DNA from 3 places in the Herbiconiux sp. FW305-C-125 genome. Region 1 is predicted to be linked to each of the others. Evidence: predicted binding sites of a transcription regulator. Region 1 holds the regulator's gene; each other region holds the start of a gene.

Region 1 (3,273 bases):
TTCGGCGAGCAGAAGAAGACGATGTCGGGGCTGGTGCGCTCGATCCAGTCCACCGCGGTGGCGGGCGTGATCTCGAAATCGGCGTCGCGCTCCCCCGCGATCCAGCGGGTGCCGGTGGCCGACGCGATGATGGAGTGCATGGAATAGGTGGGCGGGAAGCCGAGCACCGACCGGCCCGGGCCGCCGAAGGCCATGAGGATCTGCTGCAGCACCTCGTTGGAACCGTTGGCCGCCCAGATGTTCTCACGGATGAGCCCGTTGCCGAGGTACACGGCGAGGGAGTCGCGCAGGGCGGTGAACTCGCGGTCGGGGTAGCGGTTGACCGTGAGCAGCTCGCGCGCGATGGCCTCGATGATGTCGCGGGCGACGTCTTCGGGAATGGGGTGCGTGTTCTCGTTGACGTTGAGCTCGACCGGAAGGTGCAGGTGGGGAGCGCCGTAGGGCTCGAGACCGCGCAGGTCGTCTCGGATGGGCAGCTCGTCGAGGGAAGTCACCCGAAATATTCTACGGGCCCGCGCGCGCCGCCTCCGCGCCCGGTCGATCGGTCTCAGTCGGCGAGGTCGGCCGGGATGGCGATGCGCTGGCCGGGCTGAACCGCCGACTCGTGCAGCTGGTTGAGGCTCATGATTTCGGCGATGACGTCGCGCGGGTCGGCCTCGGGTGCGATGGTCTCGGCGATGCCCCACAGGCTCTGACCGGCCTGCACCGTGAGGTAGTCGAAGTCGGCGGTGCCGGCGCTCCCGGTGGCGATGGCGGAGCCGCCGCTGAACATGGCGAGCAGGCCGAGTACGGCGATGACGGGCAGTGTGATGACCACGGCGAGCACCTTGCGGCCGCGCGCCGTGATGCGCAGGCGCGTGGACGGAGCAGTGGTAACCAGGCGGGGTGCTGCAATGCTCATGATTTCCTCCGGGTACGAAGTTATGTTCCGAATGTATATTCGATTTTCGGTCTCGTCAAGTCGAAATCAAGGCCTGCGTCCGCGACACACTCGAATTCATGTACGTTTCCGAGCAGTTCTCGGATACAGTTTCGATCGACAGGAGAACTCAATCACCAGCCACCGACATTGAGACGGGGCGGGACATCCGGAGCATCCAGAAAGCAGGTAGACGTGGCGAACGACGCGGGCCGCACCCGGCGGCGCAAGAGCCTCAGCGACAAGCAGCTCGCCATCCTCGACGTCATCCAGCGCTCGGTCGTGGCGCGCGGGTACCCGCCGAGCATGCGCGAGATCGGCGACGCCGTCGGGCTCTCCTCACTCTCGAGCGTGACGCACCAGCTGAACCAGCTCGAGCTCAGCGGCTACCTCCGGCGCGACCCGAACCGTCCGCGGGCGATGGAGGTGCTGATCGACATCCCGGGGTCGGATGCGAATCCCGGGCCCGACATCGACTCCGCACCGCCCGTGGGCGACGCGACCCTGGTGCCACTCGTCGGCCGCATCGCGGCGGGCATCCCGATCACCGCAGAGCAGCAGGTCGACGAGGTCTTCCCTCTCCCCCGGCAGCTCGTGGGCAACGGCGACCTGTTCATGCTGAAGGTGGTCGGCGAGTCGATGATCGATGCCGCCATCTGTGACGGCGACTGGGTGGTGGTGCGGCAGCAGGCCACCGCCGAGAACGGCGACATCGTGGCCGCCATGCTCGACGAGGAGGCCACCGTCAAGGTGTTCCGGCAGCGCGACGGCCACACCTGGCTGCTCCCCCGCAACAGCAACTTCGAGCCGATCCTCGGCGACTACGCCACCGTGCTCGGCAAAGTGGTCGCGGTGCTCCGCGCCGTCTGAGCCGCGGGCCCTTCAGAGACGCGAACGTCGCGCCATCCGCGCCGCCAGGGCGGCCGGATGGCGCGACGTTTGCGTTGTCGAGCGACTACGCGGAGGTGGCGACGCGCTCGCGCACGGCGCGGGTGGCGGCCAGCACGTTGCGCAGCGACGCGACCGTCTCGTCGTAGCCGCGGGTCTTGAGCCCGCAGTCGGGGTTCACCCAGACCTGGCGCTCCGGGATTCCGGCGAGCGCCTTCTCCAGGAGTTCGGTGACCTCCTCGACCGAGGGCACGCGCGGCGAGTGGATGTCGTAGACCCCGGGGCCGACGCCGTGGTCGAAGCCGCTCGACTCGATGTCGTGCACGACCTCCATGCGCGAGCGGGCCGCCTCGATGGAGGTCACGTCGGCGTCGAGGTTGCGGATCGCGTCGATCACGACGCCGAACTCCGAGTAACAGAGGTGCGTGTGGATCTGCGTCGCCGCCCCGACCCCCGACGTCGCCAGCTTGAACGCCCCGACCGACCAGTCGAGGTAGGCGGGCTGGTCGCGCTTCTTGAGCGGCAGCAGTTCGCGGAGCGCGGGCTCGTCGACCTGCACGATGCCGATGCCGGCCTCCTCGAGGTCGTGGATCTCGTCCCGGAGAGCGAAGGCGACCTGCCGCGCGGTCTCGCCGAGCGGCTGGTCGTCGCGCACGAACGACCAGGCGAGGATGGTGACCGGGCCGGTGAGCATCCCCTTCACCGGCTTGGCGGTCAGGCTCTGGGTGAACACCGACCAGTCGACCGTGATGGGAGCCGGCCGGGACACGTCACCCCAGAGGATCGAGGGCCGAGTGCAACGGCTGCCGTAGGACTGCACCCAACCGTGCTCGGTCACCGCGAAACCGTCGAGGTGCTCGGCGAAGTACTGCACCATGTCGTTGCGCTCCGGCTCGCCGTGCACCAGCACGTCGAGCCCGATCTCCTCCTGCAGCTGCACCACGCGGCGGATCTCGTCGCGCATCAGTGCCGTGTAGTCCTCCTGCGTGAGCTCGCCCTTCAGCAGGCGGGCGCGGGCGCGACGGATGTCGCCGGTCTGCGGGAACGACCCGATCGTGGTGGTGGGGAGCAGGGGCAGGCCGAGCGCCGCATCCTGAGCCGCGAGGCGGTCGGCGTAGCTGTCGCGGGTGAAGTCGCCACCCGTCAGAGCCGCCTCCCGGGCACGCACCGCTCCGTCGCGCACACCGGGTGCGGCGAGGCGATCGGCGAGCGCCGCGGTCGCCGCCGCGAGCTCGTCCTCGATCGCGACGCGGCCGCCGCTCAGGCCGTGCGCGAGCGTGGCGATCTGCTGCACCTTCTGGTCGGCGAAGGCGAGCCAGGAGACCAGGCGCGGGTCGAGCTTCGACTCGTCGGCGACGTCGTGCGGCAGGTGGAAGAGCGAGGTCGACGACGACACCGACACGTTGAAGGTGAACGCCCCCAGCGCCTCGAGCTTCGCGTAGGCGCCCGCGAGATCGCCGCGCCAG
Region 2 (3,273 bases), on a different contig from region 1:
GTGGGCCAGGGCGCCGGGCTCGCCGAACCGGGAACGCACATCGGCTGCCGGGAGCTCGGCGAAATCGCCGAGCGTACGGATGCCGAGCCGCCACAGCAAGGTCGTCAGTTCGGGCTCCCCGAGCAACTGCAGAGGCAGCCCGTGCAGGAAGCCGGGGGAGCCGCCTTTCGGCACGATGCGGATCAGATCGACGCCCGGCAGTCGGGCTGCCTGATCTGCGGCGAACATCCCGTCGGCGATGCCGACCCGCGCATCCGTCACTCCCAGCTCCGCGAAGCGCTCGAGGAAGGCCAGCGCCGCAGCGTGCTCGCCACCGTAGAAACGGGCGGCTCCGCGCACGGCCAAGGCACAGCTGCCCGCTCGCACGACCTGCACGTTCGGGCTCATCTCCTCGAGGGCGCCGATCAGCGGTTCGAAGGCGCGGTCGACCCGCACGGGGTCGTAGACCAGGTCGAGCAGTCGCGGACTCCTGGCCTGGGCCTCGCGCAGCCGCAACCCCCGCCGCACCCCGTCAGCACGCGCTGCGGCCGAACAGGCGAACACCCGGCCCTTCTCGATCACCGCGATGCTCCGCTCGGGCGAGACCCCCTCGGCCTCGGCGCTCGCCACCACCGGCCAGTCGGGGCACCACACCACCATCGTGCGCACCGGCACCGGCCCGGTCATCCCGCCACCCCCTGCAGTCGTCGTGGCCCGGTCGCCTCGAGGCGCTGCCCGTCAGCGCCTCCGGCTTGCTCCAGCACCGGGCGCACGGTGTCGAGTCGGTCCGGCAGCCAGAGCCGAGCCCGACGGGGTCGTCCCGACCCCACCCGCGCCGTCGCTGAGACCATTACCTGACGCCCCGCGAGGTGCCCGTGCCCGCGCCCGATGCCCGCCCAGGAACTCTCGGTGATGCGCAACGTCGCCTCACTCTGCGGCCAGTCACCGAGCACGATGAGCGTCGCTTCGCGCTGACGGATGCGTGCCTGCAGCCGGGCGATCGCGGCGTCGGGCACCCGGCGTGGCGGCCGCGTCACCACCACACCCACCACGTCGGCCATCGCCGCCGTGACAGTGAGCCACTCCTCGCCCGGATGCGGCACGAGGGCCAGTCGCCCCAGATCGATGCCGAAGTGCGCCGCCGCTTCCACCCCGAAATCGGGCAGGCCGACCACCCCGCACCACACCCCGTCGGAGGAGGGCCCCGCCATCATCGCCATGACGAGCGCGGTGGAGCGCTCGACCGAATAGGCGGCCCCGGAACGGAGGGAACCGCCGGGCAGCAGAGCCGTCAACGCCGGGTGCGTGCGCACGCTCCGGGTGTCGAGCTTCGTGGCCTGCATCTGCTGGATGCGTGACTGCAGCGCACGGATCTCCTCGCCCGCCGGAGCGGGGGAGTCGATGGTGAGTGCGGCATCCGTCATGCCCTCATGTTCGAATATATGTTCGAATAAGTCAATCCGGTTGTGTCAGCCTGTGGAGAGCCGGATTTCTCTCCACAACCTTCGCCCTTCACCGCCCGGTGTCGGCGCCGTGGCCTAGGGTCGAAACCATGACCAGCACGACAGTACCGACCCCCTCCGACACCCGACAGCCCACGGCCATCGATGCCATCGCCGAACGCTGGGTCGACACCGTGGTCGAGCTCGAGCCGGTGCTCGGCACCTACATCGGGCGCACCGAGGTGAACGATCGCTACGGCGACCTCTCACCCGAGGGTCACGAGCGCTATCTCGCCGCCGTGAAGTCGGTGCTGGCCGAGCTGGCCGCCGCCACGCCGGTCGACGAGGTCGACGAGGTCACGAAGACCGATCTGCGCAACGAGCTCGAACTCACCGTGGCGAGTTCGGAGGCCGGTCTGCAGCTGCGCGACCTCAACGTCATCGACTCGCCGAGTCAGCACATCCGCGAGGTCTACGACCTCATGCCCACCGCAACGGTTGACGACTGGTCGGTGGTCGCGAAGCGCCTCTCCGCGGTCGAAGAGGCCGTCGACGGCTACATCGTGACCTTGCGGGAGGGGATGCGTCGCGGCACCGTGCCGGCCCGCCGCCAGGTGGTCGAGGTGCTGGCCCAGGTGCGTAAGAACTCCGGCCCCGGGAGCTTCTTCACCGAGTTCGCGGGCGGAGCCCGGGTGATCGCCGAGACCGAGACCGAGGCGGAGACCGGAGCGGGTGGTGCGCCGAGCGAGCTGCCCGCCGCCCTGCACGCCGATCTCGAACGCGCGGCGGAGACCGCGAGCGAGGCGTACTCGAAGCTCGCCCAGTTCCTCGAGAACGAGCTCGCCCCGGTCGCGAGCACGCGCGACGCGGTGGGCCGGGAGCTCTACGCGCTGCAGTCGCGCCGCTTCCTCGGGGCCACCATCGACCTCGACGAGACCTACGAGTGGGGCATCGAAGAGCTCGGCCGCGTGGTGCGCGAGCAGGAGGCCATCGCCGAGGAGATCAAGCCGGGCGCATCCGTGGCCGAGGCCATCGCCTTCCTCGATGCCGATCCGAGCCGTAAATTGCACGGTACGGATGCGTTGCAGGCCTGGATGCAGGCCACCAGCGACCGTGCGGTGGCCGAGCTCGGCACGACCCACTTCGACATCCCGACCGAGATCCGCGCCCTGGAGTGCATGATCGCGCCGACCCACGAGGGCGGCATCTACTACACCGGCCCGACCGACGACTTCTCGCGCCCGGGTCGCATGTGGTGGTCGGTGCCCGATGGGGTCACCGAGTTCGACACCTGGCGCGAGCTGACCACGGTCTATCACGAGGGCGTCCCCGGTCACCACCTGCAGATCGGCCAGGCCGTCTACAACCGGGCGAAGCTCAACACCTGGCGTCGTCAGCTCGCCGGCACGAGCGGTCACGCCGAGGGGTGGGCGCTCTATGCCGAGCGCCTGATGGAGGAGCTCGGCTACCTCGACGACCCGGCCGATCGGCTGGGCATGCTCGACGGGCAGCGCATGCGTGCCGCCCGCGTCGTACTCGACATCGGTGTGCATCTGCAGAAGCCACGGCTCGACGGCACCGGCACCTGGGATGCGGAGTACGCCCTGGAGTTCATGCGGCAGAACGTGAACATGGATGACGCGTTCATCCGGTTCGAGGTCAACCGCTATCTCGGCTGGCCCGGGCAGGCTCCTTCCTACAAGGTCGGCCAGCGCATCTGGGAGGAATTGCGTGACACGCTGCGTGCGCGCGAGAAGGAGGCCTTCTCGTCGAAGGAGTTCCACCGGCGCGCTCTCGACCTCGGTGGTGTGGGGCTCGACACCCTTCGCTCGGCGCTCCTGAAGGAGTAGGT
Region 3 (3,273 bases), 180 kb from region 1:
CGGCGTTCGGGGTCGTCGAGCAGGCCGTCGATCGCCGCCGCGAGGGACGCCGGGTCGGGCTCGGCGTAGGCCACCGCGTCGCCGCCGACCTCCGGGATCGACAGGCGCCGGGTGGTGAGCACCGTCGCGCCGCAGGACATGGCTTCGAGCACGGGCAATCCGAAGCCCTCGCCGAGTGAGGGGTAGGCCACGAGCACGGATCCGCCCAAGAACGCGGCGAGTTCGTCGAGCGGGAGGTAGCCGGCTTCGGCGACACCGTCGCTCGCGGCTGCCCGGTCGAGCATCCGTGCCGCCTCGTCGTCCCAGCCGCGTGCCCCCGAGAGCACCAGTGCGGGGGTGTCGAGGCCGCGAGACTCGCGATCCGCCCGCAGCGTCGCATGGGCCCGCAGCAGGGCGGGCACGTTCTTTCGGGGCTCGATGGTGCCGAGGAAGGCGATCCAGCCGGTGGACGCGTCGAGATCGTGCGTGGCGGCGAAGTGATCGACCGACTCCTGGCTGGGGCGGGTGAAGACGGCCGGGTCGACGCCCAGATAGGCCACGGCGATCGGTGGCCGCACGGCAACGGCGCTGCGTACGGCGTCGGCGGTGGCGCGGCTGGGAGTGACGAGCGCGGCGGCGGAGCGGGCGGCACGACGGATCCATGTCGAGAAGAAGGTGCGCTTCAGTCGTGAGTGCACCGCCGGATCGGTGAAGAAGGTGGCGTCGTGGAGGGTCACCACTCGGGCACGTGACGTGGTCAGTGGGAAGGTGTAGTGCGGCGAGTGGATGGCGGTGACGCCGAGGCGGCGGGCCAGGCGCGGAAGACCGGATTGCTCCCAGGCGAAGCGCACGGGGCGCCTTGCGACCGAGGCGGGGGCGGAGTGGTAGCGGTGGCCCGGTGCGGCGCTGCGCAGACGGTCGACGTCTGCGGGCTTCGCGACGACGTGGACGGCCACGCCGAGCTCGTCGAGACCTGTGAGTAGCCCCTCGATGTATCGTGCTACCCCGCCCCAGGACGGCGGCAGTGAAGTCGCGTCGAGGAGGACGGGGATCTGATGGCTCACTGAGTGATCCTTGAGGTCGGGGCGGGGGTGCGTATCGGCTGCGCTGGGGGCGGCGGAAAGGCAGGGTCAAGCATAGCGAGGGTGTCTGTGTGTCTGAGCGTCTGGGTGTCTGGGTTTCTGGACGCGGAGCGGGGGCTGCCGCGCGCTTCGCGCTTGCCCTCGATGGACGTGGCTGGGTGGGTGAATGGATGTTCGATTGTTTGAGCGTTCGTCATTGATTGATGATAGAATATCAGTATGACTTCAGCTGCTCGACTCCGTGAGATCGCGACCGATCTCCGTGATGTCGCGGGCGCGGTCGGGGTAGGGCTGGGTGGGGTCTCTGACGAGGAGCTGCTGGAGCTGATGGCCGCGTTCGAGGCCGTCGGGCGGGTGGTGTCGGGGGCCCAGGTTCGGGTTGCGGGTGAGGTGGCGGTGCGGTCGCGGAGTGAGCTCGGGGATGAGGGGCTCAGCCGGTCGTTGAACTTCACCAGCCCGGTGAAACTCGTCGCGAACGTGACCGGGGCGTCGGCGCGGGAGTGTAAGGCGCGGCTGGAGCTCGGGCAGCGCCTGCGGGGAGTGATGCTCCTCGGCGGCGGGGAAGGCCCCGCACCCTTCCCCACCGTCGGAGCAGCCCTGGATGACGGCACGGTGAGTGTAGAGGCGGCGGCGGTGATCGTGAAGGAGTGCGGTGCGCTGGCCACTCGGGGATGCGCCCCTGACGTTGTGGCCGGCGCTGAGCAGACCCTCGTCGACGAGACGGTCGCGTTACACCTCACCACCGACGAGACCCACAAGCTGGCCATCCACCTCCGCGAGGTGATCGACCCCGACGGCGCCGAACCCCGCGACGAGGTGCTGCAAGCCCAACGGTCCCTCACGATCGCGCAAGCTCCGGATGGGATGATCCGGGGCAAGTTCGCTTTGACCCCGGAACAGGGCGGAATCTGGTTGGCGAGCATCCAGGCGATGCAAAGCCCCCGCGTCACCGGGCCCCGGTTCCTCACCGACGAGGAAGCCATCGCCGACATGATCATGACCGACATGCGGAGTCAGGCGCAGAAGAACGCCGACACCGTCACCGAGTTGATCGCGCGCGCCGCCGGAGCACCGGACATGCCCCGCCTGAACGGCGCCACCACCACCCTGAACGTGCATATCACTCTCGACGACCTCGAAGCCGGCCGGGGTGTGGGGTGGATCGACGGGATCGACGCCCCGATCCCGGCGTCGACGGTCGCGCAGATGCGCTGCTCGTCCCCTACGGCGGTGACGGTGTTCGGTGACCGGGGCGAAGTCCTTCACCAGGGGAAGATGAAAAGGTTCTTCACCCCGGCGCAGAACCGGGCCCTCGCAGCCCGCGACGGCGGCTGCATCGCCCCCACCTGCGACCGGCCACCCTCGTTCTGCGAAACCCACCACGTCGACGCATGGGAGAACGACGATCACCCGCCGGGCCGAACCGACATCGACAACGGCGTCCTGCTGTGTCACTTCCACCACTCCCACCTCCACCGTGCGGCGTGGAAGCTGGTCATGCACAAAGGCGTCCCCCACCTCATACCACCCAGGTGGATCGACATCACCCAAACCCCCATCCCGACCACCCGACGACGCACCATCAACCAGCCAGCCGCCTAATCCAGCGCGCGATCGGTAACGCAACCACGACACATCGAGGGCAAGCGCGAAGCGCGCGGCAGCCAGTCAACAATCGGAACCCCACCCCCCCGCCGGTGCACGTACGGGCTAGGGGGTGATCAGGCGGGCGCGATCAGTCGTCGACGAGCATCGATGCGATCGCATGACGAGAACGACGCGCCGCCCGCTCGATGCGGCGCCGTTCAGCCAGGTTCGCGGGTGCGAGCCGGAGAGCAGCGGCGAAAGAGCCGAGACGCCGCCGGGCCTCCTCGCCCGTTGACGATCCAGGAGAGCGCACCGCGGCCAGCACCGCCCGGGCTGTTCCCGCGGCCGTGCGTACGACGGCCCGCGCTGCCACGTCGGCGGGAGCGTGCCGGAGGGCGACGAGCATCCGATTGCGCTCGTTCATCGAGCGGAAGAGCGCACTGCCCGTGCCCGACGATGCGGCATGCCGATGATGAGCAGTCGCGCTCGGAGCGTAGCGGACGCTGCCACCCGCACGACGGAGCCGCCACGAGAGCTCGGTGTCCTCGTAGTACATGAACAGGCTCTCGTCGAACAAGCCCACGTCCTCCAGCGCACTGGCACGCAGGGCTGCCCCGCCACCGCC

Evidence for each region. The regulator LexA, encoded in region 1, represses DNA repair genes until DNA is damaged. The targets are predictions, from matches to a motif close to TCGAACANNTGTTCGA.
Region 2: imuA' (DnaE2-dependent mutagenesis accessory factor ImuA') is a predicted target of LexA. The motif match lies at 1,414-1,429, and genes of this name have one in related genera.
Region 3: AC3WLB_RS11485 (HNH endonuclease signature motif containing protein) is a predicted target of LexA. The motif match lies at 1,224-1,239, and genes of this name have one in related genera.

The regions. Positions count from the first base shown of each region.
Region 1 is NZ_JBYSYO010000003.1:61,247-64,519, forward strand. It holds gene AC3WLB_RS10620 (histidinol-phosphate transaminase) at 1-494, opposite strand, end outside; gene AC3WLB_RS10625 (LysM peptidoglycan-binding domain-containing protein) at 548-901, opposite strand; gene lexA (transcriptional repressor LexA) at 1,115-1,789, shown strand; gene metE (5-methyltetrahydropteroyltriglutamate--homocysteine S-methyltransferase) at 1,875-3,273, opposite strand, start outside.
Region 2 is NZ_JBYSYO010000002.1:325,449-328,721, reverse strand. It holds gene AC3WLB_RS08940 (DNA polymerase Y family protein) at 1-666, opposite strand, end outside; gene imuA' (DnaE2-dependent mutagenesis accessory factor ImuA') at 663-1,403, opposite strand; gene AC3WLB_RS08930 (DUF885 domain-containing protein) at 1,532-3,271, shown strand.
Region 3 is NZ_JBYSYO010000003.1:243,832-247,104, reverse strand. It holds gene AC3WLB_RS11490 (glycosyltransferase family 4 protein) at 1-1,043, opposite strand, end outside; gene AC3WLB_RS11485 (HNH endonuclease signature motif containing protein) at 1,281-2,663, shown strand; gene AC3WLB_RS11480 (glycosyltransferase family 2 protein) at 2,797-3,273, opposite strand, start outside.